2 regions of the Actinoplanes sp. G11-F43 genome follow, and region 1 is predicted to be linked to the other one. Evidence: predicted binding sites of a transcription regulator. Region 1 holds the regulator's gene; the other holds the start of a gene.
The links. Region 1 encodes HrcA, which represses chaperone genes, less so after heat shock. Its sites were predicted from a motif close to GGTTNGCACNCTCNNNNNGAGNGTGCNAACC; they were not measured.
Positions count from the first base shown of each region.

Region 2: the regulator HrcA is predicted to act here: its motif matches at 6,086-6,116, upstream of ACQ0O7_RS05995 (FmdB family zinc ribbon protein).

Region 1 is NZ_JBNZCE010000011.1:56,378-68,299, forward strand. Features, by position in the region: gene dnaJ (molecular chaperone DnaJ) at 1,135-2,271, opposite strand; gene hrcA (heat-inducible transcriptional repressor HrcA) at 2,306-3,328, opposite strand; gene ACQ0O7_RS12615 (DUF4870 domain-containing protein) at 3,481-4,044, shown strand; gene hemW (radical SAM family heme chaperone HemW) at 4,045-5,247, opposite strand; gene ACQ0O7_RS12625 (enoyl-CoA hydratase-related protein) at 5,279-6,043, shown strand; gene ACQ0O7_RS12630 (hypothetical protein) at 6,134-7,000, shown strand; gene ACQ0O7_RS12635 (diguanylate cyclase) at 7,115-8,758, shown strand; gene ACQ0O7_RS12640 (GlsB/YeaQ/YmgE family stress response membrane protein) at 8,871-9,152, opposite strand; gene lepA (translation elongation factor 4) at 9,236-11,116, opposite strand; gene ACQ0O7_RS12650 (DUF4240 domain-containing protein) at 11,268-11,801, opposite strand; gene ACQ0O7_RS12655 (phosphotransferase family protein) at 11,855-11,922, shown strand, end outside.
Region 2 is NZ_JBNZCE010000005.1:176,952-188,873, reverse strand. Features, by position in the region: gene ACQ0O7_RS06020 (GNAT family N-acetyltransferase) at 1-525, opposite strand, end outside; gene ACQ0O7_RS06015 (molybdopterin molybdotransferase MoeA) at 526-1,839, opposite strand; gene ACQ0O7_RS06010 (UTP--glucose-1-phosphate uridylyltransferase) at 1,836-2,726, opposite strand; gene ACQ0O7_RS06005 (diguanylate cyclase) at 2,790-4,886, opposite strand; gene ACQ0O7_RS06000 (5-formyltetrahydrofolate cyclo-ligase) at 4,968-5,765, shown strand; gene ACQ0O7_RS05995 (FmdB family zinc ribbon protein) at 6,138-6,509, shown strand; gene ACQ0O7_RS05990 (hypothetical protein) at 6,745-7,272, shown strand; gene ACQ0O7_RS05985 (hypothetical protein) at 7,600-7,779, opposite strand; gene ACQ0O7_RS05980 (translation initiation factor 2) at 7,844-8,167, shown strand; gene ACQ0O7_RS05975 (DUF2231 domain-containing protein) at 8,432-8,881, opposite strand; gene ACQ0O7_RS05970 (Fur family transcriptional regulator) at 9,146-9,583, shown strand; gene ACQ0O7_RS05965 (oxygenase MpaB family protein) at 9,623-10,471, shown strand; gene ACQ0O7_RS05960 (RecB family exonuclease) at 10,433-11,353, opposite strand; gene ACQ0O7_RS05955 (MarC family protein) at 11,388-11,922, opposite strand, start outside.

The DNA.
Region 1 (11,922 bases):
GACCACCCCACTGATCCCCCGCCCGCACGACCACCCCATCTGATCCCCAGCCCGCACGAAGGGCCCCACCTTCTGCCGCGCCCTCGTACGAAGCGCCCCGCCATCTGCCGCGCCCTCGTACGAAGCGCCCCGCTTCCGTCGCCGCCCCTCGCGGGCCGGGTCGCGGACCCGCCCGCCGGGTGTACTCAGCGACGCACCACGTTGACCCCGTCAGCCGGTCCAGACCGACCACTCACTACCTCACCCACCTACCCCAAGACAGAACGTTCTCCCCCACGCCCCACCCCAAGACAGAACGTTCTCCCTCAAGCCCCACGCCCAAGACAGAACGTTCTCCCCCACGCCACACCCTCAAGACAGAACGTTCTCCCCCACGCCACACCCTCAAGACAGAACGTTCTCCCCCACGCCACACCCTCAAGACAGAACGTTCTCCCCCGCGCTCAACCCCCCAAGACGGACCGCCCAGCCCAGTTCTTGAAGGATTTACCACCCGAAAGAGTCTTCTTCTCGGCTGCTGGCCCGCTCGCGGTCAATTCCTCGCGCGAGTGTCCGCCTTCCAGCCTCCGCCCTGGCGATCTTGGTGGATTTACCACCGAAAACGGTGGTAAATCCACCAAGGTCTCTACTGAGCGGGCCGCCCGCGTGAGGGACTGACCGCAAGTGATCAGACTGCCGAGAACAAGACTCCAAACGGTGGTAAATCCGCCAAGATCGGCCGGATTGAGAGCAGGGAGCGGACACTCGCGCGGGGAAGTGACGGCAAACGGGCAAGGCCGCCGAGCAGAAGGCTCAATCGGGCGGAAGGCGACCCAGGGTGGGAAACGATCCAGGACAGAAGCGACCCAAGACGGAAGCGCCCCAAGACGCGAAGCAACCCACGACGGGAAGCAACCCACGACGGGAAGCAACCCACGACGGGAAGGGACCCAGGACGGGTGGCACGAGCGCCGATCACGAACGGATCAGGATGTCGGCGCACGCGCGCCCACTAACGCACATTTGTCGCTTTTCGCGAGCAGGCGCGGCGACTGGAGCCGCCGCGCCTGTCAGTAGCGAGCCGAACGATCTCAGTGACCACCACGAGGCTTCCCAGAGACCGCGCAAGGCGTCTCAGTGACTGCCCAAGGCGTCTCAGTGACCGTTGAAAGCGTCCCGCATGCGGCTGAAGAAGCCGCCCTGCTTGCTCAGTTCGGCTACGTCCTCGCCGCGTGTCTTGGCGAACTCGCGGAGCATCCGTTCCTGGTCGGCGGTGAGTTTGGTCGGCGTCTTCACGTCCAGGTGGACGAAGAGGTCGCCGCGGCCCTGACCGCGCAGGTGGGGTACGCCCTTGCCACGGATACGGAGCGTGCTGGCCGGCTGGGTGCCCGGCTTGACCTCGATGTTCTCTTCGCCGTCCAGGGTCTTGATGGTCATCCGGGTGCCGAGGGCGGCGGCGGTCATCGGGAGTGTCACCCGGCAGTGCAGGTCGTCGCCCTTGCGGGAGTAGACGTCGTGCGGGCGCTCGTGGATCTCCACGTACAGGTCGCCGGCCGTGCCGCCGCCGGGGCCGACCTCGCCCTGCTGGGCCAGGCGGATCCGCATGCCGTCCTCGACGCCTGCCGGGATCTTGACGGTCAGGGAGCGGCGGGTGCGGATGCGGCCGTCGCCGGCGCAGGTCGGGCACGGGTTCGGGACGGTCGTGCCGTGGCCCTGGCAGTTCTGGCAGGGGCGGGACGAGACGACCTGGCCGAGGAACGTGCGCTGCACCGACTGGACCTCGCCCCGGCCGGAGCAGACCTCACAGGTGGCCAGGTGGGTGCCGGGCGCGGTGCCGGCGCCGGAACACTGGGTGCAGAGCACCGCGGTGTCGACGGTGATCGGCGCCTCGACGCCGAAAGCGGTCTCCACCAGGTCGAGTTCGAGACGCAGGATGGCGTCGGCGCCGGGGCGGGTGCGCGGGCGCGGGCCTCGGGAGCCACCGCCGGCGGCCGTGCCGAAGAACGCGTCCATGATGTCCTGGAAACCGACGAACGGTCCGGCTCCACCGGCGCCGCCGGGCATGCCACCACCGGGCGCGAGCGGGTCACCGCCGAGGTCGACTATCTGCCGTTTCTGCTCGTCGGAGAGCACCTCGTACGCCGCGTTGATCTCTTTGAACTTGTCGTGCGCCTCGGGATCCGGGTTGACGTCCGGGTGGTACTGCCGAGCGAGTTTGCGGTAGGCGCGCTTGATCTCGTCGTCGGTTGCCTCCCGGCTCACACCGAGAATTCCGTAATAGTCCTTGGCCACGGGGTTTGGAGTCCTCAATGTCTGCGCGAATCCGTCAATTCTGTGCCAACAGGTCGCCAACGTAGCGTGCCACTGCACGAACGGTAGCGATAGTGCCGGGGTAGTCCATCCGGGTGGGGCCCAGCACGCCGAGCCCCCCGACGATAGTGGTACCCGGGCCGTAGCCACTGCTCACCACGGACGCCGACCGCAGGTTGTCGATCTGATTCTCGTCGCCGATCAGGACCCGTGTGGTGCGGGGCTCCAGATCGCCGATGAGTTTCAGCAGGATGACCTCCTCCTCGAGGGCTTCGAGGACCGGCCGCAGTGTGCCCTGGAAGTCCAGCACACCGCCTCGTGTCAAGTTTGCCGTCCCCGCGAGGGCGAGGCGCTCCTCACTCCGCTCGACGAGTGTCTCCAGGAGCACCGAGGCCAGGCAGGTCATCGCGGCACGGCGCTCGGGGTCGCAGTCCTCCACCAGTTTCTGCACCAGGGGTGGGGTGTCGGCGAGCCGCTGACCGGCCAATTTCTCGTTGACCCGGCGGCGCAGCTCCCACACGTCGCCGTCCTGCACCGGGCCGGGCATCTCGACCAGGCGCTGCTCGACCCGGCCGGTGTCGGTGATCATCACGAGTGTGAGCCGGGTCGTGGACATCGGCACGATCTCCAGATGGCGCACGGCGGAGCGGGACAGACTGGGATACTGCACCACGGCGACCTGGCGGGTGAGCTGGGCCAGCAGGCGCACCGTGCGGTGCACCACGTCATCCAGGTCGACGGCGCCGACCATGAACCGCTCGATGGCGCGGCGCTCGGCCGGGCTGAGCGGTTTGATCCGGGTCAGGCGGTCGACGAACAGGCGGTAACCAGCGTCGGTGGGCACCCGGCCGGCGCTGGTGTGCGGCTGCCGGATGAAGCCCTCCTCCTCCAGCACCGCCATGTCGTTGCGGACGGTGGCCGGAGAGACGCCGAGCTTGTGCCGGTCCACCAGGGCTTTGCTGCCGACCGGCTCCTGGGTCTCGACATAGTCCTCGACGATCGCCCGGAGCACCTCGAGCTTGCGGTCATCCAGACTCATATGACCCCTCCCTCCGTTGGCACTCCCGCTAATAGAGTGCCAGTCTACGTCCCCGGCGGCGGCAATGCGATGATCGAAAGTACGTAGCGGGCTCAGATCTTGAGGTGGCACCGCCCTCGACCGGTTCGAACCGGGGTCCTAGCGTGTGTTTCATGACTGAGCCGCCCCGCCCGCCGGACGACGATCCGACCGCTCCGTACAACGCGCCGGGAGGCTATCCGCCACCGCCGCCGTACACCCCGCCGCCCACCTCCGGCGCCGGCGGATACCCGCCGCCCACGTCCGGCGCCGGGGGATATCCGCCGCCTCCGCCGTACGGCGATCCCTACGCCCAGCAGCACTACGGACCGCCCCAGTACGGCCCACCCGCCTCCGCCGAGGAGCGCACCTGGGTGCTCGTGGCGCACTTCGGCGGGGCGGCCGCGGCCTTCTTCGGTGGGGTGTTCCTCGGCTGGATCCCGCCGCTGGTGGCATATCTGGCCCGCGGCAACCAGTCCCCGATCGTGCGAGCCGAATCACTCAAAGCGCTGAACTTCCAGCTGGTCTGGACCATCGTGGGCGTGATCGGTTACGTGCTGATCATCTGTGCCGGGCTGGGCCTGCTGGTCACCGGCGCGGCCTGGCTGGTGTCGACCATCTTCGGCGTGATCGCGGGGATCAAGGCGCTGAACAACGAGCCGTACAACTACCCGATGACCTATACCTTCATCAAGTGATCAGAGCACGTCACGGATGACCGCGTCGGCGAGCAGGCGGCCGCGCAGCGTGAGCACGAGACGCCCGTCCTGGTACGGTCCCGGCTCCAGCAGCCCGTCCGCCAGCGCCCGCGCGGCACCCGTGGCGTCCACCCGGCTCAGCGGGATGCCCTCCCGCAGCCGGACCCGGAGCATCACGTCCTCCATGTGCCGGTCGTCGTCGCCGAGCAGTTCGCGCCCTTGGCCGGGTGAGGTGCCGGCGGCGAGGCGTCTGGCGTACGCCGACGGGTGCTTGACGTTCCACCAGCGCACCCCGCCGACGTGGCTGTGCGCGCCCGGCCCGAGCCCCCACCAGTCGGCGCCGGTCCAGTAGAGCATGTTGTGCCGGCATCGGGCGTCGTCGCCGCGGGCCCAGTTGGACACCTCGTACCACTCGAATCCGGCCTCGGTGAGGGCCGCCTCGGCGGCCAGGTAGCGGTCGGCGGCCACGTCGTCCTCCGGGAAGGGCAGCTCACCCCGCCGCATCCGGCCGGCCATCCGGGTGCCGTCCTCGACGATCAGCGCGTACGCGCTCACGTGGTCCACTCCGGCGTCCACCACGGCTCGCAGCGATCCGGCGAAGTCGTCCGCCGACTCACCCGGCGTGCCGTAGATCAGATCCAGGTTGACGTGCTCGAACCCGGCCTCCCGGGCTTCGATCGCGGCCTGTGGCGCCCGGCCCGCGGTGTGTTTGCGGTCCAGCACGCGCAGCACGTTCGGCGCGGTGGACTGCATGCCGAGCGAGATCCGGGTGAAGCCGGCCCGGCGCAGCCGCCGCAGGTACGCCGGGTCGACCGACTCCGGGTTGGCCTCGGTGGTCACCTCGGCACCGGGGGCCAGCCCCCACGTCCGGTCGATGCCGTCCAGGATCCGGCCCAGGTCGTCGGTGCTGAGCAGGGTGGGGGTGCCGCCGCCGACGAAGACGGTGTCGACCGGGCCGGGCTCGATCACCCGGGCGGCCAGGGCCAGCTCGGACAGGACGGTGCCGGCGTACTCGTCGCGGCTCGCCCCGCCGCCCAGCTCGCTCGCCGTGTAGGTGTTGAAGTCGCAGTATCCGCACCGGCTGGCGCAGAACGGGACGTGCACGTAGACGGCGAAGCCGTTCTTGCCCACCTCATGGGTGGCCTCGTCGGGGAGGGACCCGTCGTCGGGTACGGGTTCACCATCGGGAAGAGCGCCGGCCATGGGTCAAGTGTGCACGGCATAGGGTTCCGGGATGGATCTGGTCCAGACCGTCACCGCCGCCGGCGTGACCACGATGACACTCGACAACCCGAAGAGCCGTAACGCGCTCTCCACCGCCCTGCTCGGAAAGCTGCTGACGGATCTCGCCGCGGCCGCCGCCGACCCGGAGTGCCGGGTGGTGGTCCTCTCCCACACCGGCCCGGTCTTCTGCTCGGGTGTCGATCTGCGGGAGACCGCCGCGGCCGGCCCGGGCGACCGGCTGCCCGCCGAGATGCTCGCCGACGTGCTGGCCGTGCTCTGGGAGTTCCCGAAACCGGTGGTGGCCCGGATCGGCGGGCCGGCCCGCGCGGGTGGGCTGGGCCTGATCGGCGCGGCCGACATCGCGGTCTGTGTGCGCTCGGCCACGTTCGCCTTCACCGAGGTGCGGCTGGGCGTCATCCCCGCGGTGATCAGCGCCACCGTGCTGCCGCGCCTGGCGCCGCGGGCGGCCGCCGACCTGTTTCTCACCGGTGACGTCTTCGACGGGGCGCGCGCCGCGGCGATCGGCCTGGTCACCGCGGCGGTCGGGGAGGACGAGCTGGACGGCGCGGTGTCCGGATACTGCGCGTCGCTTCTGCGTGGCGGCCCACTCGCGCTCGCCGGGACCAAACAACTTCTCCGCCGTACGGCCGATCCCTCGATCCGGGTCGACCTGTCGGATCTCGCGAACCGGTCGGCAGGTCACTTCAAATCCGCCGAAGGGCGGGAAGGGGTGGCCGCGAGCAGGGAGAAGCGTGACCCGGACTGGGTTCGATGATCGTCAGGCACAATGATCATCAAGGTCTCGAGTGACGCGGGGGCATGAGCGCTCGTTGTCCAGGCTTGGCGGGAGAGGTGAAGAGAGACGGTGAGAGTGCGCACGCGAACGATCGTGGGTGTGATCGCCCTGCTCTCCGTCGCCGCCGTGGCCGGCGTGGTCGTGCTGATCGACAACCTGGCCGGCCGGATCCAGCTGCCCCGCTTCGATCCGGAGTGCACCGTCGTCGCCGACGGCCGGGTGACCCTCGACTCGGCCCAGATGGCCAACGCGGCCACCATCGCCGCGGTCGGCGTCCGGCGCGGGCTGCCCGAGCAGGCGGTCGTGGTCGCGCTGGCCACCGCGTTCCAGGAGTCCAAGCTGGAGAATCTGGACGACGGTGACCGCGACTCGGTGGGCCTCTTCCAGCAGCGCCCGAGCCAGGGCTGGGGGACGTTCGAGCAGATCAAGGACCCGCGGTACGCCGCCGGCAAGTTCTACTCGGCCCTGCGGAAGGTCAAGGGCTGGGAGGAGATGCGGATCACCGACGCCGCCCAGGAGGTGCAGCGTTCGGCGTACCCGGAGGCCTACGAGAAGTGGGCCGACGAGTCCCGGGTGCTGGCCGCGGCGCTGACCGGGCGGGCCACCGGGGCGGTCGAGTGCAGCGTTCCGGACGATCCGGCGATCCGTGGCGCGGAGGCCGCGGCGGCGCTGCTGACCAGTCTGAAGCTGGACTGGGGCAAGAAGCTGGGCGGGCAGGCCCGCAGCGCGCAGGCGGCCGGGCTGACCGTGGAGGTGGCCAGTTCGGACACCGGTTGGCGATTCGCGCACTGGCTGGTGGCGCACGCTTCCGCCACCGGACTCGAACGGGTACGTTTCGGTGATCTCGAGTGGCACGCCCCCAAGGGAAAGTGGCTTCCGGTCACGGACGGCAGCGGGGGCGGTCAGGCTCAGGTGGTCGCCGAGGTGTTCCGTTGAGACTTCGTCGCAAGTATCGGTGACTACCCGTAATGTCCACCTTGCCCACCGGCAGGTTGCGCTCTGTATATATCGACATGGACAGTCCGCAACCGCCCTGGTACTAAGTAGGTCGTGCTGACGGCGATCGTGTGGGCCCTGCTGGGGGCGGGAAGCGTCGGCGCCATCCTCATCGGTGTGCGCCGTCACCGCCCGATCCGGCGCGCCCCCTGGCTGCTGCTGGCCGGTTCGCTCGCGGCACTGTCCGTCGGTGACGTGCTGTACGAGTACGACCGCCTCCCCGCTCTCGCCGACACCGTCTACCTGGCGATGTTCGCCCTGGTCGCGATGAGCCTGATCCAGTTCACCCGGGCCGGTTCACTGCTTCCCGACCGGGCCCGGCTGATCGACCTGGTCGCGTTCGCCTGCGCCGCGATGCTCGTCCTCTGGGTCTTCGCGATCGGCTCCGGCACCCGGTTCCAGACCGTCCCCGCCGCCGACGTGATCGGCGACCTGCTGCTGATCGCGGTGGCCCTGCGCCTGGTCGCCGCCGACCGGCGCAACGTCTCGGCGTACCTGCTGGTGGGTGGCGGGCTGGCGATGCTGGCCGGCGACGTCCTCTACCCGCTCACCCATGAGAGCCCGGTCGCCGAGTCCGCGTTCGCGCTGCTCTACCTGGCGTGGGGCGCGTCCGCGCTGCACCCGTCGATGGCCCGGCTCACCGAGCCGCACCCGGCCCGGCTGGCGCCGTGGCGGTTCCGGGACACCACGCTGCTCGCCGTCTCCGCCGCCGTCCCGCCGCTCGTGCTGGTGATCGAGGCCCTGTCCGGCCCGGTCCGCAACGGCGTCGTCATCGCGGTGACCGGCGCGGTCACCCTGGTCCTCACCATCACCCGGCTCGCCGACTCGGCCCAGCAGCACAGTCAGGCCCTCACCCGGGAGCGGGCGCTGCGTACCGCGAACACCGCGCTGGTCGCCGCCGCCGACCCGCCCGCCGTGGAGGCCGCGGTCCAGGCGGCGGTCACCCGCCTGCTGCCGGCCGGTGCGGTCCGCCGGGTCGCCCTGGCCACCGACGACGCCGGGCTGACCCGGGAGGGACTGCCGTCGGCGCCCGCCGGTGGCGGCACCCGCAGCTGGTGGACCGGCGCCGCCGAACCCGACGAGCGCACCCTGATCTGCCCGCTCCGGCTGGAGCCGCTCGCGGTGGCCCGGCCCAGCGGCGGGGCGCTGATGGTCACCGGCCGCCGGGAGGCCCTGGTGGCCGGCCGGGACGCGCTGGAGGTGCTGGCCGGTGAGGCCGCCCTGGCCCTGGACCGGATCACTCTGGTCGAGGCGGTCGGCCGGCGGGACAGCGATCTCTATCTGCGGGCGGTCACCGGCAACACCGCCGAGATCATGGCGGTGGTCGACTCCGACCACCGCATCCGGTACGCCAGCCCGGGCCTGCGCAGCCTGACCGGGGTCGCCGAGATGCCGCCGCTCACCGCTTTCGACGAGCTGGTCCACCCCGACGACCAGGAGGCGGTACGCCGGGCCCTGCGCACCGAGGGGGACGGCAAGGTGTTCTGCGCCCTGCCCCGGCCGGACGGCACCCAGGTGCTCGCCGAGGTGCGGTACCGGGATCTGCGCGCCGACCGGCTCGTCCAGGGGCTGGTCGTCACCCTGCGGGTGGTCGCCAGCCGCAGCGACGTGATCGAACCGGCCCCGCATCACGAACATCAGGGTGGATTGCCGGCCTGGGTGAATCGGCGCAGTGCACAGCACAAATTCCGCTATTGATCTTCCGGGCCTTATAGAAAGATCCGCTTATGCCATTCATCTTCTGAAAACGCGAAATGCCGGCACCCCAGGGGGCCGGCATTCGCGTTTTATGGAGTTGTCGAACCGCGGGTCAGCGGGTCAGGCGGCGACGGCCACCGACACCAGCGACCAGGGCGACACCGATGGCGGCCAGAGCGACCTGGAAGGCGAACTCGATCCAGTCGAAACCAGCGGTGTCCGCGACACCGGCAGCGCGGGCGATCACCGTGCCGAGCAGCGCGGCGACCACACCGACGACCATCGTCAGCCACAGCGGGATGTTCTGCTTGCCGGGTACCACGAGCCGGCCGAGCGCGCCGATGACCAGACCGACGATCAGGGCGACGATGATGCCGGTGAGCGTGAACTCCATGGGAATCCTCCTCGGGGGGTGGAGCTTTATGGTTGCGTCCGTCGAGCAACTGGATTCCCGACCCCCCGAGAAATCAAACCGCCCTATTTTTTAGTCGTCCCCTTGGTGTCACCGGCGTCGGAAGTGGACAGCGCGGCGATGAAGGCCTCCTGGGGAACCTCCACCCGGCCGACCATCTTCATCCGCTTCTTGCCTTCCTTCTGCTTCTCCAGCAGCTTGCGCTTCCGGCTGATGTCACCGCCGTAGCACTTCGCCAGCACGTCCTTGCGGATGGCGCGGATCGTCTCGCGGGCGATGATCCGGGAGCCGATGGCCGCCTGGATCGGCACCTCGAACTGCTGCCGTGGGATCAGTTTCTGCAGCTTGGCCGCGATCGTGGTGCCGTAGGTGTACGCCTTGTCCTTGTGCACGATCGCGCTGAACGCGTCGACCGGCTCGCCGTGCAGCAGGATGTCCACCTTCACCAGGTCGGCGACCTGCTCACCGGAGGGCTCGTAGTCGAGTGACGCGTACCCCTTGGTCTTGCTCTTCAACTGGTCGAAGAAGTCGAAGATGATCTCCGCGAGAGGCAGCGTGTAGCGCAGTTCCACTCGTTCGGAGGACAGGTACTCCATGCCGAGTAGGCTGCCCCGGCGGCTCTGGCACAGCTCCATCACGGCGCCGACGTACTCGTTCGGCACCAGCACCGTCGCCCGGACCACCGGCTCGTGGATCTCGGCGATCTTGCCGGACGGGAACTCGCTCGGGTTGGTGACGATCGAGTCCTTACCGTCCTCGGTGAACACTTGATAGACCACGTTCGGCGCGGTGGAGATAAGGTCCAGGCCGAACTCGCGCTCCAGCCGCTCACCGATGATCTCCAGGTGCAGCAGGCCGAGGTAGCCGACACGGAACCCGAAACCGAGCGCCGCCGACGTCTCCGGCTCGTAGGTGAGCGCCGCGTCGTTCAGCTTCAGCTTGTCCAGGGCGTCCCGCAGCGCCGGGTAGTCCGAGCCGTCGATCGGGTACAGGCCCGAGTAGACCATCGGCTTCGGGTCCTTGTAGCCGCCGAGCGCGTCCTTGGCCGGACGGTTGTTGCCGGTGACCGTGTCGCCGACCTTCGACTGGCGGACGTCCTTCACACCGGTGATCAGGTAGCCGACCTCGCCGACACCCAGCGCCTTCGCCTTCTCCATCTCGGGCGAGACGACACCGATCTCCAGCAGCTCGTGCACCGCGCCGGTGGACATCATCTTGATCTTGTCGCGGGCCTCGATCCGGCCGTCCACCACCCGGACGTAGGTGACCACGCCGCGATACACGTCGTACACCGAGTCGAAGATCATCGCCCGGGCGGGGGCGTCCGCGTCACCGACCGGCGGCACGAACTGGCGGACGATCTCGTCCAGCAGGTGATCCACCCCGACACCGGTCTTGCCGGACACCCGGAGCACGTCGGACGGCTCACAGCCGATCAGCTTCGCCAGCTCCTCGGCGTACTTCTCCGGCTGCGCCGCCGGTAGGTCGATCTTGTTGAGCACCGGGATGATGTGGAGGTCGTTCTCCATCGCCAGGTACAGGTTGGCGAGGGTCTGCGCCTCGATCCCCTGCGCGGCGTCGACGAGCAGCACGGCGCCCTCACAGGCGGCCAGGCTGCGGGACACCTCGTAGGTGAAGTCCACGTGACCCGGGGTGTCGATCATGTTGAGGACGGCGGTCTCGCCCTGCTTGTCACCCTCCCGGACCGTCCACGGCATCCGAACGGCCTGCGACTTGATGGTGATGCCGCGTTCGCGTTCGATGTCCATCCGGTCCAGATACTGCGCACGCATCTGGCGCGGGTCGACCACCCCGGTGATCTGCAGCATCCGGTCGGCCAGCGTCGACTTGCCGTGGTCGATGTGGGCGATGATGCAGAAGTTGCGGATGCGGCCGGGATCGGTCGATCCGATCACGTTCACGCCGGGGTCGAGCGGTCCAGGCACGGTCTTCCGTTCTTCTCGGGCTGCGGGCGCTCTCTCGGGCCGCAGGTGGACGCCGGAGCCAGGCCGGCGCGGGGTGATGCCGGAGCCAGGCCGGCGTCCCCTATCGTCCCACGTCCGCGAGGGAAGCTCCGATCACACCCGTCAGGGGCGCTCACATCGGCGGCTCCAGGAAGAGCGCGGACAGCTTGGGCAGGCGGCGGCGCATCTCGTCCTCGTCGTCGAAGTCCCACAGATCGGCCACCTCCGGCCGGGTCCGTGGTCGCTCCCCCACCGGCATCGCCGCGCCGGTGGCCTGCTCGTAGGCCCGCGCCGCGATGCCCAGCACCTCCTCGGCCTCGAAGACCGCCCCGGTGTCGGCCGCCGCCTTGATCACCGCCACGTTGGCGAGCACGTCGGGCCGCTGCACCGCCGCCGCCACCGCCTTGCGCCCGTGCGCGATCAGCCAGCCCCGGAACGCGTCGAACCCGGCCTCGTCGGCCCCACTGTTGATCAGATAGGCGGCGGCCCAGAGATCCTCGGTGCCGGAGGCGACCATCACCTTCTCCAGGTGCCGCCCCCAGGCGACGATCTCCTCGGGATCGCAGCCGGCCAGCTCGGCGACGGCACGCTCGGCCACCGCGGCGGGTGAGGCCGGCCGGTCGGCGGTGGCACGGTCGATGACCGCCCAGAAATCGTCGGTTCGCATACCGAGATCCTGCCAGTGGGGTACGACAATTCCACGGACGGCAGGATGGGGACATGCGGCCGATCACTCTGCCCGAGGTTCCGTACGACGCCACCGCCGTACGCCCGCAATGGTCCGACCT
Region 2 (11,922 bases), on a different contig from region 1:
GTAGCGCTGGTGGTAAGCCTCCTCGCGGAAACCCAGCTTCTCCACCACCCGGCGGCTCGGCCCGTTCTCCGGCCGGATGTTCACCTCGATCCGGTGCAGCCCGCCCGGCCCGAAGGCGTGATCGACGGCGAGCGCCAGCGCGGTCGGGATGACACCCCGGCCGGCCACCCGGTGATCCACCCAGTAGCCCGCGTAGGCCGACGCGAACGCCCGCCGCACGATGTTGCCCAGGTTGACGTGCCCGACCAGGCGTTCCCGGCCGTCCTCCAGCAGGCACACGGCGAAGGGCATGCTGTCGCCGTTGCGGGCGGCCCGCTTCATGTCCCGGTAGACGTATCCGAAGGCGCGCGGCGAGTTCATCTCCGCCCATGGGCCGGGCGGCGCCGACTCCCAGGGCGCCAGCCAGGCCTGGTTCGCGACCCGAACCTCGGACCAGGACCGGGCGTCGCTTCGTTTGTACGGCCGGAGCAGCACAGCCCCGTCCGCCAGCACGGCGGGCCATCCGGGTGTGGTGGCCCCGAGCATCTATCGCCTCCGGTCGAGCAGCAGCACGTCGACGGTCGAGCCGGCGGCCGCTGTGGTGACCCGTTCGCCGAGCACCAGCAGGCCGTTCGCCTCGGCCAAACCGGAGAGAGTGTAAGGCCCACCGGCGAGCGGCTGCACCGTGTAACCGCCACCACGCCGTTCCGCCACGTGGGCCGGCCGGAATTCGCGCAGCCCACCGGGTGACGAGACGGTCTCCAGCAGGTGCGCCTTGATCCCCGGCCGGAAGACCGGTTCCGCCCCGGCGAGCAGCTGGATCACCGGCCGGGCCAGCACCTCGAACCCGATCAGGGCGGCGCCCGGCTCACCGGGCAGGCACACCACCGGCACCTCCTCGCCGCCGACCGTGCCGAACCCGAGCGAGGTGCCCGGGGAGAGCGCCACATCGGTGAACTCGACGGTCCCCCGGCCCGGCCCCGGACGTGACAGGACCCGGCGCAACATGTCGCCGGGTCCGGTTCCGGTGCCGCCGGTGGTGATTATCAGGTCGGCGCGCAGCGTCTGGTCCTCCAGCAGGCCGCGCAGCCCCTCCGGGTCGTCGTCGCAGATCCCGATCCGGTACGCCGTCGCACCCGCCTCGACGGCCGCCGCGGTCAGCGCGTGCGAATTCGCGTCCACCACCTGACCCGGCTGGCTGGGCCGGCCCACGTCGACGAGTTCGTCGCCGGTGGCCACCACCACCACGCGCGGGCTCGGCCGGACCAGCACGTGCCCGATGCCGGAGGCGGCGAACAGGGCCACCGTCGGCGGGGTGACGTAGGAGCCGGCCGGGGCCAGAATCTGCCCGACGGCCACCTCCTCACCGGCCCGGCGCACCCCGGAACCCCGTTTCGGGGCGTGCTGGATCTCCACCGCGGCCATGCCCTGGTCGGTCCAGTGCACCGGGACGACCACGTCGGCCCCGATCGGCAGCGGCGCCCCGGCAGCCACCGAGAAACAGGTGCCGGGAGTGATCCGAACCGGTCGCCAGTGGGCCGCCCCCATGTCGCCGACCACGTTCAGCCGGACGGTGCGGGCGGTGTTCTCGAACTGCCCGAACGACGGATGCGACCCGATGCGCCCGGCACCGGCCAGGTCTTCCCATCGGGCCGCGTACCCGTCGATCGCGGCCTGGTCGAACGCCGGGAACGGGTGCGGCGCGATCACGTCGGCCGCCAGCACGTTCCCGTGCGCCTGGGTGAGATCGAGGTCGAGCGGAGGCAGCGCGCGGAGCCTGCGCAGGACACTGCCCAGGTACTCGGCGAGAGGCATCAGCTCGTTGGAAGCGGCCGCCTCGCGATCGGCCGTGGCGGTCATCCCTTCCGGCCGCCGATGAATTCGGTCAGCCAGGCCCGGAACTCCTCGCCCAGGTCCTCCCGCTGCACCGCCAGCTGCACGACGGCCTGCAGGTAGCCGAGCGGCATGCCGGTGTCGTAGCGGTGACCGCGGTAGACGATGCCGTGCACCGGTACGCCGTCGGCCAGCATCGTCGCCATCGCGTCGGTCAGCTGGATCTCGCCACCGTTGCCGGGCTTGGTGTCGGCGATCACGTCGAAGATCCGGCCGGGCAGAACGTACCGGCCGAGCACCGCCAGGTTGCTCGGGGCCTCGTCCGGCGCCGGCTTCTCGACCAGGCCGGTGACCTCGACGACGTCCGGGTTGTCGGTCTCCCGGACCGAGGCGATGCCGTAACGCGAGGTCTCGTGCGGGGCGACCTCCATGAACGCCAGCACGATGCCACCGGTCTCGGCCTGCAGGTCGAGCATCTGCGGTAGCAGCGGCTTGTCCTCCTCGACGAACTCGTCACCGAGCAGCACCGCGAAGGCGTTGTCGCCGACGTGCGAGGCGGCACAGCCGACCGCGTGCCCGAGACCGAGCGGCTCACCCTGCCGGACGGTGTAGATGTCGGCGATTTCGCTCGAACGGCGGACCGCGGCCAGCCGCTCGGTGTCACCCTTCTGCTCCAGCCGGGCCTCCACGTCGGGACGGCGGTCGAAGTGGTCCACCATGGCGGTCTTGCCACGCCCGGTCACCAGCAGGACGTCGTTGATGCCGGCGGCCGCGGCCTCCTCGACGATGTACTGCAGAACCGGCCGGTCCACCACCGGCAGCAACTCCTTGGGAACCGCTTTCGTGGCCGGCAGGAAGCGGGTGGCGAGCCCCGCCGCTGGGATCACAGCCTTGACGGCGCGTTTCGTCGTCATTCAGTTCACTTCACCTTCGCTGGTTCGTGCCCGGCTGGAACGGCCTCAAGCATGTCGCCGAGACTAGCGGCCACGGGCATGTCTCGCGGCATCCAGATGCCCTTCCGGTACGACATCGGAAACCCGCTCGGCCAATCGGTACGTGTCCCGGCCGGCATGCTTCGCCGCGTACAACGCCTCGTCCGCCGCGTCCAGCACCTGCTGTGCCGTCTCACCGTGCTCCGGGAAGACCGCGATACCGATCGAGACACTGATCGAGATCTGGTCGTCCAGGCCCGGCCGGCGCGGGTCGACCGGCACCGGCCACTCCCGCACCGCCGCCCCCAGCCGCTCCGCGACGATCGCCCCGCCGTACGCGTCGGTCTCCGGCAGCAGCACCACGAACTCCTCCCCGCCCTGCCGGAACGCCACGTCGACCTCCCGCAACCCGATCCGGATCCGCCTGGCGAACTCGCCCAGCACCTGGTCACCGGCGGTGTGGCCGTACGTGTCGTTGACCTCCTTGAAGTGGTCCAGGTCGAGGACCAGCACGGTGAGCATCCGGCCGAAACGGCTGGCCCGCTCCACCTCACGGCGCAGCACCTCGCGCAGGTATCGGTAGTTCCACAGCCCGGTCAGCGGATCGGTCAACGACAGCCGCTGCGCCTCCTCGTGCACCCGCACGTTGTGCACCGCGACTCCGGCCTGCCCGGCGAACGTCCGCACGGTACGCAGATCGGCGTCCTCGAACCCCGGCCCGCCCAACCGGTCGTAGAGCGCGAGCACCCCGAGCGTCCCCGGCTCCGGATCGGCGTCCTCGTTCGGCGGCGCGCAGATCGGCACAGCGAGATACGACTCACAGGCCGGCTCCTCGGCGATGGTGCCGGTGGTGCCCCGGACGGGTGAACCGGTCGCCGCCACCGTCCCGAGAATCCCGCGCCCGGTCGCCAGCCGCCGCTGCGGCAACTCCGCCACCGGCACATCCCAGTCGCCGGTGAGGCCCGAACCGTACCGGGCCGCCAGCCGCCCGTCCGCCGGATCGGTGAGCAGAATCAGACCGGCCCGGGCCCCGGTCGCGGTCATCGCGGTCCGCAGGATCACCGGCAGGATCCGGTCCAGGTCGTGGGTTCCGGACAGGGTGTCGCCGAGGATCGCCAGATGCCGGCGCAGCTGGTCCCGGCTCGCGGTCAGCGCCTGCACATAGGACTGCAGTTCGCGGGTCATCCGGTTGAAGGTGCCGGCCAGCCGCCCCAGCTCGTCCGGCCGCGGGATCGGCACCCTGGTGTCCAGGTCGCCGTTGGCCACCCGGTCGGCGGCCCAGGCAAGCTCACCGAGCGGGCGGGTGGTGGACCTGGCCAGCCAGCGCGCCGCCAGCACCGCGAGCGCTGCGGTGACCAGCACGATCAGCGGCAGCACGGCGTGCCGGAACGGGGACTCGACGGTGTGGACACTGAGCGTCAGAGCGAGCGGCCGGCCCGGTTCGGCGGCCAGTTCGCGCCTGGCGTTCCCGGCCGGTGGCGGCCCGCCACCGAGCACGACGGTCGCCCCGGCGGCCTGCCCCAGCCGCTCCAGGAGACCGTCGTCGATCCGCTGGGCGGCGGTCACCGTGACCTCTTGCCCGTACGCGCTGGCCGCGATCGCTTCCCCACCCGCACTGGCGGCACCCGCGTTCCCGGTCGCGACCGTCTCCTCGTCGGCGATCGCCTCCCCGCTCGGGGCGGCTTCCCCGCTCGGGGCGGCTTCCCCGCTCGTGTTTTCGGCGCTCTCGCCGGGCTGCCCCGGTGTCGATTCGGGCGCGGGCTCCGCGGTCGGCTTCGCACAGTCGCGCCAGGCGGTCCGATCCTGGCCGCCGGTCGCGTGCGCACCCGCCGACCGACCCATGATCGACTGATCCGGATCGGTCACTTTGATGGCGGTGGCCAGCCCCCGGGTGATCAGCTGGTCAGCGACCGCGGCGCGGCTTCCGGCGGGGACCACGGCGACCGCGTCGGCGGCGGCCTGCAGTTGACGGCAGATCGCGCTCACCGCGACGCCAACCGTCGTCTCGGCGCGGTCGAGACGCTCGGCGGTCCGCTCCCGGCTCACCGCCCCGACGGTCAGGGCGACGAAGATGGACCCGAGCAGGACCGGACCGAGCACGACCACCAGAAATGCGCTGGTCAGCCGGCCACGTAGTGTCACACATCCTCCCGGAGTGGCCCTCTATTCCAGCGATGCTGACATAGTGTGCGCCGTTTGCCGGTTTTCAAAAGGGGGTGTTGCATGTCGGATTTAACCGCTGATGCGGAAAAATCAGGCCAAAACAAGATCGCACTGCGTGCCCGACTGCTCACCGCACGTAGATCGCTCTCGGACGAGGCCCGATCCTCCGCAGCAGCCCAACTTCAAGATCAAACCCTTGCTCTGGTACGTCGTACGTCCGCCCGCACGGTGGCCGCCTACGTCCCTACCGGCTCCGAACCGGGCGGCCCTTCCCTCCCACACCTCTTGGCCGCGGCATTGCCTCCTGGCGGCCGTCTACTGCTGCCGGTCCTGCTCCCCGACAACGACCTGGACTGGGCGGTCTTCACCGGCGAGCTGAAGCCGGCGTCGAGGGGCCTGCACGAGCCCACCGGCCCACGCCTGGGGCCTGAGGCGATCCGAACCGCAGACCTCCTCCTGGTACCTGCCCTGGCAGTAGCCGACGACGGCACCCGCATGGGCCGAGGCGGCGGCTCCTACGACCGGGCCCTGTCCCGCCTTCTCCCCCACACCTCCGACTCCACCGGCCGCACGGACCTCACCGGCTCAGACCTCGCTCCCGGCATCACCTCCGACACAGAACTCCTTCCCGGCATCACCTCCGACACAAAACTCCTTCCCGGCGTCACCTCCGGCACAGAACTCCTTCCCGCCCTCGATCCCCCGGTCACGGGTCTCCCGCTCGGCACGCTGACGGTGGCCCTGCTTCATGACGGCGAGACTCTCGCCTCCGTGCCCACCGACCCGCACGACCGCACGGTCCAGGCCGTCCTGACGCCGTCCGGCGGCTTCTCCCACCGCCCTCTGAACCGCTCCTGAGCACCACCCTCGGACCACCTCCCGCAGCCACCGTCGGACCACCTCCCGCAGCCACCGTCGGGCTACATCCCGCAGCATCCATCGGACCGCCTCCAACAAACGCCGCCCGACCGCCTCTCATAAACGCCGCCCGATCGCCTCACAGCCACCGCCCAACCGCCTCTGACAACCACCGCCCGACGACGCCCCACAGCCACCGCCCGATCAGCCCTCAAGACCATCGCCGGAGCGCCTCTCACAGCCGGGTTGTGACAACAGCCACCCATGGGTTCCCCCTCAGGCCGAGCGCCGAGTGGACGAATTGACCTCCGATGCCGCAACATTGGCACTCGGAGTTGGCGAGTGCCAGCAGCCGATCGATCCGGAGGGGCCGTGCCTACCTACCAGTACGCCTGCACCGAGTGCGGTGAGCAGCTCGAAGCCGTGCAGTCCTTCTCCGACCCGGCACTCACCGAGTGCCCGAACTGCCAAGGCAAACTCCGCAAGGTCTTCAACTCGGTCGGCATCGTCTTCAAGGGCTCCGGCTTCTACCGCAACGACTCCCGCTCGGGCACCGTGAGCGCTGAGAAGTCCGCGCCCGCGTCGGGTGACGCCGCCAAGAAGTCCGACAGCACGCCGTCGACGTCCTCCAGCACGTCATCGACGGCCTCGGGCTCGACGACACCGTCAACGTCTTCGTCGTCATCATCCTCGTCGTCCTCCTCGTCGAGTAGCGGTGGCACGAAGGCCGCAGCCGCCTCCTGACACACCCGGAACATCCGAGTACGCGTCGAGCCGCCCGTGCGGCCCGGCGCGTACTCGTTTCTACCGGGCTCCCCTGAAAGATCCGCTCGTTATCCACAGCCGCCGGTTGTCCACAGGGCCTCCGGCAGCCGAACTCCAGGACGCCTAACGTCGGGCTCAGGTCGCTTCCACCTCGGACGGCAGTGCTGGTCTCTGCCCGCGACCCAGACACGCACCGGCAGATTCTGGAGACCTGATGTCCCGAAAAGTTTCCAGGGACCGCGACGAGCGCCTCGACCCGATCCGATGGCACCGGCCGTCCCGTGGCACCACGTTCCGCCTGTCCGCGGTGGCGGTGCTGTTGATCACAGCTGCGGGGGTCATCTGGCTCCAACCGGCCACCTGCGCCCCGGCCTCGACCGCTCCAGAGCCGTTCGTGTCGGGTTCGGGGAGTCCATCCACCCCGGCGTCCCCACCGGTCGCTCAGCCGACCACGCAGTCGACCGCGCGATCCATCCCACCGGGCAGCGTGGGCGTCCCGGTGCGGTTGGCCGATCCCACCGCCCTGACCGTGGTCCGCCCCGGCAACCGGGTGGATCTCCTCCGCCCGGCCGGCGACCGGAACCGGACGATCACGGTCGCCACCGCCGCGCTGGTCCTGGAGGTGACGGGTGCCGACGACCCGGTGACCGGCGGCCTGCTGCTGGCCTTGGACCCGGATTCCGCCGAACGCACGGTGGCAGCCTCAGGCCACGGCTTCGCGATAGTGATCCGCCCGGACTGACCGCGCTCCAGCCTCCGCACACGGCACCAGCCGATAGCGACTCCGCCGGAGCAACCGGGCCGACTGCCACCGCGGCCAGGCCGACTGACACCTCCGCCGCCGTGGCCAGGCGCCGACTGTCGCTTCCGCCACCGCGGCCAGGCCGACTGACACCTCCGCCACCGCGGCCAGGCCGACTGACACCCGCGCCGCCATGGCCAGGCCGACTGACGCTCCCGCCACCGCGGCCTGTCGCTTCCGCCGCCGCGGCGGGGCCGGGCTGATCGGGGTGGCTGTGAGAACGGACGGATTCGTCGCCTCCAGGACGTCGGGGCGTCGTCTGGCCGGTCAGCCCCAGTGCGGGGGACGGTCCTCCATCAGGCGGTCGTCGTTGGAGTAGGAGCGCTCGCCCCACCCGCGCTCGGTGTCGTCTCGAGTCTGCTCGGGCAGCACCGGGGCCTCTTCGGACTCGAAGTCGACCACGCGCTCGGCGTCGTTGTCCCGCTCGGGCTGGTCCAGGATGTCCACGCCTATGAGGGTAAGCGGACGGCACCGCAGCCGTCGTCCCCCTCCGGTTGTACCGTCGGTGAACGTGAGCTCCCCCAACCTCCCGGACGACGCCTACTGGCAACGGCCCGACCCGGCGGCCGAGTCTCTCGGCCGCCCCGAGCCGGCCCCGGCGGCACCCGAGCCGATCGGCTACGCCGGACCACCGCGCGCCGACCCTCCGCCGGCCGGCTGGCGTCCGCCGACGATCGCGAACCCGCCCCCACCGCGCAGCCTCCCGCGCCAGGACGATGACGCGCTGGACGAGGCCGAGGGCGCGGCACGCACGGTCACCTACGGCATCGGCCTGGTAGCCGGGGCCATCGCCCTGGTGGTCGTCTGCCTGCTCTGCTCCCGCCTGATCTTCTGACGCGGTAGACGGAAGCAACCGCCGGTAACCCGGTAGACGGAAGCAACCGCCGGTGACCCGGTAGACGGAGGCAACCGCCGGCGGGAAAACCGATAAGCGGGATAATCCGCCAGATAGAAACACCCGACGGACGGGGTCGGACTCGGCAGGACAGGCGGAAGAACTCGACGGGCGCCGGGGCAGGCTGGCGTCAAGGCCCGGTCGGCACCGAGCCCGGCAACTCGCGACCTGGCCGACCGTCAGGGCCGGCCAGGCGCCGGTAGGTCAGTAGGTGCCCCAGACGGCGGTCGCGCCGGAGTCGCCCGTCTCGAACAGGTAGTAGGCGCTCAGGCCGGCCAGCACCACCAGGACCAGGGCGATGCCCAGATCGGCGATCTTCGGCAGGGCGCGGGGGTTTCTGGTGGTGAGGGCCACCAGCGCCAGGGCGACCACCCCGAGGGCGAGGGTGAGCCAGAACGTGGTGGTCCCGTTCGCCATGTGGCCGTCGAGGATGACCTTGCCGGCCGGCGAGACGCGTTCCTCGCTGAGGAGGCGCTCGTAGAACTCGGTTCCGGAGAGCTTGGTGACCAGGGCGGACACCGGGGCGGCGATGGCCAGCAGCCCGACCGCCCAGCCCATCTTCGGGCGCCAGGCGGGGACCAGGCCGTAGACGATCGCGCCGAGGCCGAGCAGGGGCACGAAGATGACGGCGGCGTGAAGTACGAGGATGTGCACCGGCAATCCGTTGACCTGGTCTAACACCATTCCTCCTCGTTCGGGGCGAACACATTCGGGGCGAAGTTCGGGGCGAGATCGTTCCGGGTGGCCCGGGACGGACCGGCCGGCGGCGTGGTTCCGTCGACGGTTCGGCTCAGGGAAGCTTAGAAGTCATTGACTACGCAAACATCCTCGGACGTCAAGTCGTGATCGAACCGCGCCCGTAGCCCTTACCCCTACCGGACGGTTGGTGAATCGGTTTCGGCGTGCTGTCATGGACCGGTGTCGACCGGTGAGGAACTGCTGCGTACGCACGGGTTGCGAGTCACCCGTCCGCGGCTCGCCGTGCTCGAGATCCTCACCGGCGGCGGGCATCTGGAGGTGGACGAGATCGCCCGCCGGGCGCGGGCCCGACTCGATTCGGTCTCCACTCAGGCGGTCTACGACGTGCTGGGGGCGCTGTCCCGGGCGGGTCTGGCCCGGCGGATCGAGCCGGCCGGCAGCCCGGCCCGGTTCGAGGCCCGGGTGGGCGACAACCACCACCACATCGTGTGCCGCAGCTGCGGGGAGATCACCGACGTGGACTGTGTGGTCGGCCGGCGACCGTGCCTGATGCCGGACGAAGCGCACGGCTACGACCTGGACGAGGCGGAGATCACCTTCTGGGGCCTGTGCCGCTCGTGCCGGGCCCGCCGGGACGCGGAAGCAATGCACGACTGAGCCAGGAAGTAGTGCACGACTGAGCCAGGGAGTGGGGCGATGGCTGTGACCGAGGACGCCGGGCTGTTCGGGCCGGATTCGATCACCTGGAAGGTGCACAGCGAGCCGATCCTGTTCCTCGGCGGGCTGCGGTCGCTCTATCTCCAGGCGCTGCATCCCCGGGCGGTGGCCGGAGTGGCACAGAATTCCGGTTACCGCGCGGATCCATGGGGCCGGCTGGTGCGCACCTCGAACTATGTCGGAACGGTCCTGTACGCCCCGACCGCCGAGGTGGAACGGGCGGCGGGCCGGTTGCGCCGGCTGCATGCCGGGATGACGGCGACCGATCCGCGTACCGGCGAGGTTTTCCGCATCGACGACCCGGCCCTGCTGCGCTGGGTGCATGTGACCGAGGTGGAGTCGTTCGTGACCACCGCGGTCCGGGCCGGGATGCGGCTGACTCCGGACGAGGTGGACGGCTACTACACCGAACAACTGCGGGCGGCCGAGCTGGTGGGCCTGGATCCGTCGACGGTGCCGTCGACGGCGGCCGAGGTGGACGGCTACTACGAGTCGATGCGCCCTGAGCTGGGGCTGACCCGGGACGGGGCGGAGACGGCCCTGTTCCTGACCGTCCCGCCGGTGCCGGAGAACTGGGGCGGGTGGCCGTTCCGGCTGGGCCTGTCGCTCAGCCCGGCACGCTGGGCCTATCTCGGTGTTGCCAGCACGGCGATCGGCCTGCTCCCACCATGGGCGCGCCGGGCGTACGGCGGATGGGGGTGGTCCTCCACCGACATGGCCGCCGGGCTCTCCCTGCGTGGTCTGCGTGCCCTGACGGCCGCGCTCCCGGAGAAATATCGCATTCCGCCGTTACGCCGTGCCGCCCTGGAACGTGCCGGCCTCCGGTGAGCCGAGGTGCTCGACAGCGGTCCAGGGGTCCTTGGCGGCCACCTCAGCACCGGCCGGGCACACCTTCCGGAAGTCGCACCATCCGCAGAGCGTCCCGGGGTTCACCGGGAACTCGTCGTCAGCCGAGGCCCCGGCGGCGACCGCCTTCTCCGCGGCCATGATGTCGAGCGCGGTCTCCTCGGCGCGCCGCACCTGCCGGGCCAGCGACTCCTCGGTGTGCTCATGGACGGCGACCGTCCCGGTCGGCAGATGGTGCAGCTCGACCCGCCGGCATGGTCGCCGGAAGACACGCTGGGCGGCGAACGCGTACAGCGCAAGGGCCTGTGATCCTCGGGCGTCGTCGGCGGAGAGCCCGGACCGCCCGGTCTTGTAGTCGACGATGACCGCCTCGGATCCCTCGTCGCCGACCCGCTCGTCGATCCGGTCGGCCCGCCCGTTGAGCGCGAGCACCCCGGTCTTGGCGGCGACGACCCGCTCGACGCCGAGCGGCTCCTCCTCCGGGTCGAGGGTCGCCACGTAGGTGTCCAGCCAGCCGAGCGCCTTGCGGTAGACGGCTCGTTCCTGCTCGACGTCGCGGTATCCCTCACGCACCCAGGTGGCTTTGAGCAGGGTGGGCAGTGACTCGCGGACACGCCGTTCGGTGGGCAGCGCGTACCAGTTCTTCAGGGCGGTGTGCACGCTCGAACCGAGCGAGTTGTGCGCCCACGGCGGGCCTTTGGGCGGGCTGGGGCGCTCGACGTACGAATACCGATAGCGCCGTGGGCAGTCGGTGTAGGCCCCGAGTTTGCTCGGCGTGCAGACGAACAGCCGCTCGGGCATGCCGGCGAAGCCGAGCTGCTCGGGAACCACGGGCTTGGTGGCGCGGGATCGAGTGGGGGGCACGGAACCATCCTGCCAGCACCCCCCGACAGGAACCTCAGGCCTGTGCGGCGTACGACTGCACGAAGGCGAAGATCGCGTCGGCCATCAGCTGCACCGCGATGGCGGCCAGGAGCAGGCCGGCGATCCGGGTGAGCACCTCGATGCCGGCCGGTTTGAGCAGCCGGACGATGACGCCGGAGAACCGCAGCACCAGCCAGACGGTGGCCATCACGGCGAGGATGGCGGCGGCCAGGATCAGGTATTCGTCGGGGCTCTTGGCGCGCTGCACGAACAGCATGGTGGCGACGATGGCGCCCGGGCCGGCCAGCAGCGGGGTGCCGATCGGGACGAGGGCGACGTTGGTGGTGCCGCCGCCCTGGTCGGAGGGCTCGTCGGTCTTGCCGGTGAGCAGTTGCAGGGCGACCAGGACGAGGAGCAGGCCGCCGGCCGCCTGGAGGGCGGGGAGCTGGACGTGCAGATAGTCCAGGAGGGTCTGGCCGGCGACGGCGAAGCCGACGATCACACCGAGGGCGAGGAGGACGGCCTGGGTGGCGGCCCGGTTGCGGGCCTTCGCGGGCAGGGATCCGGTG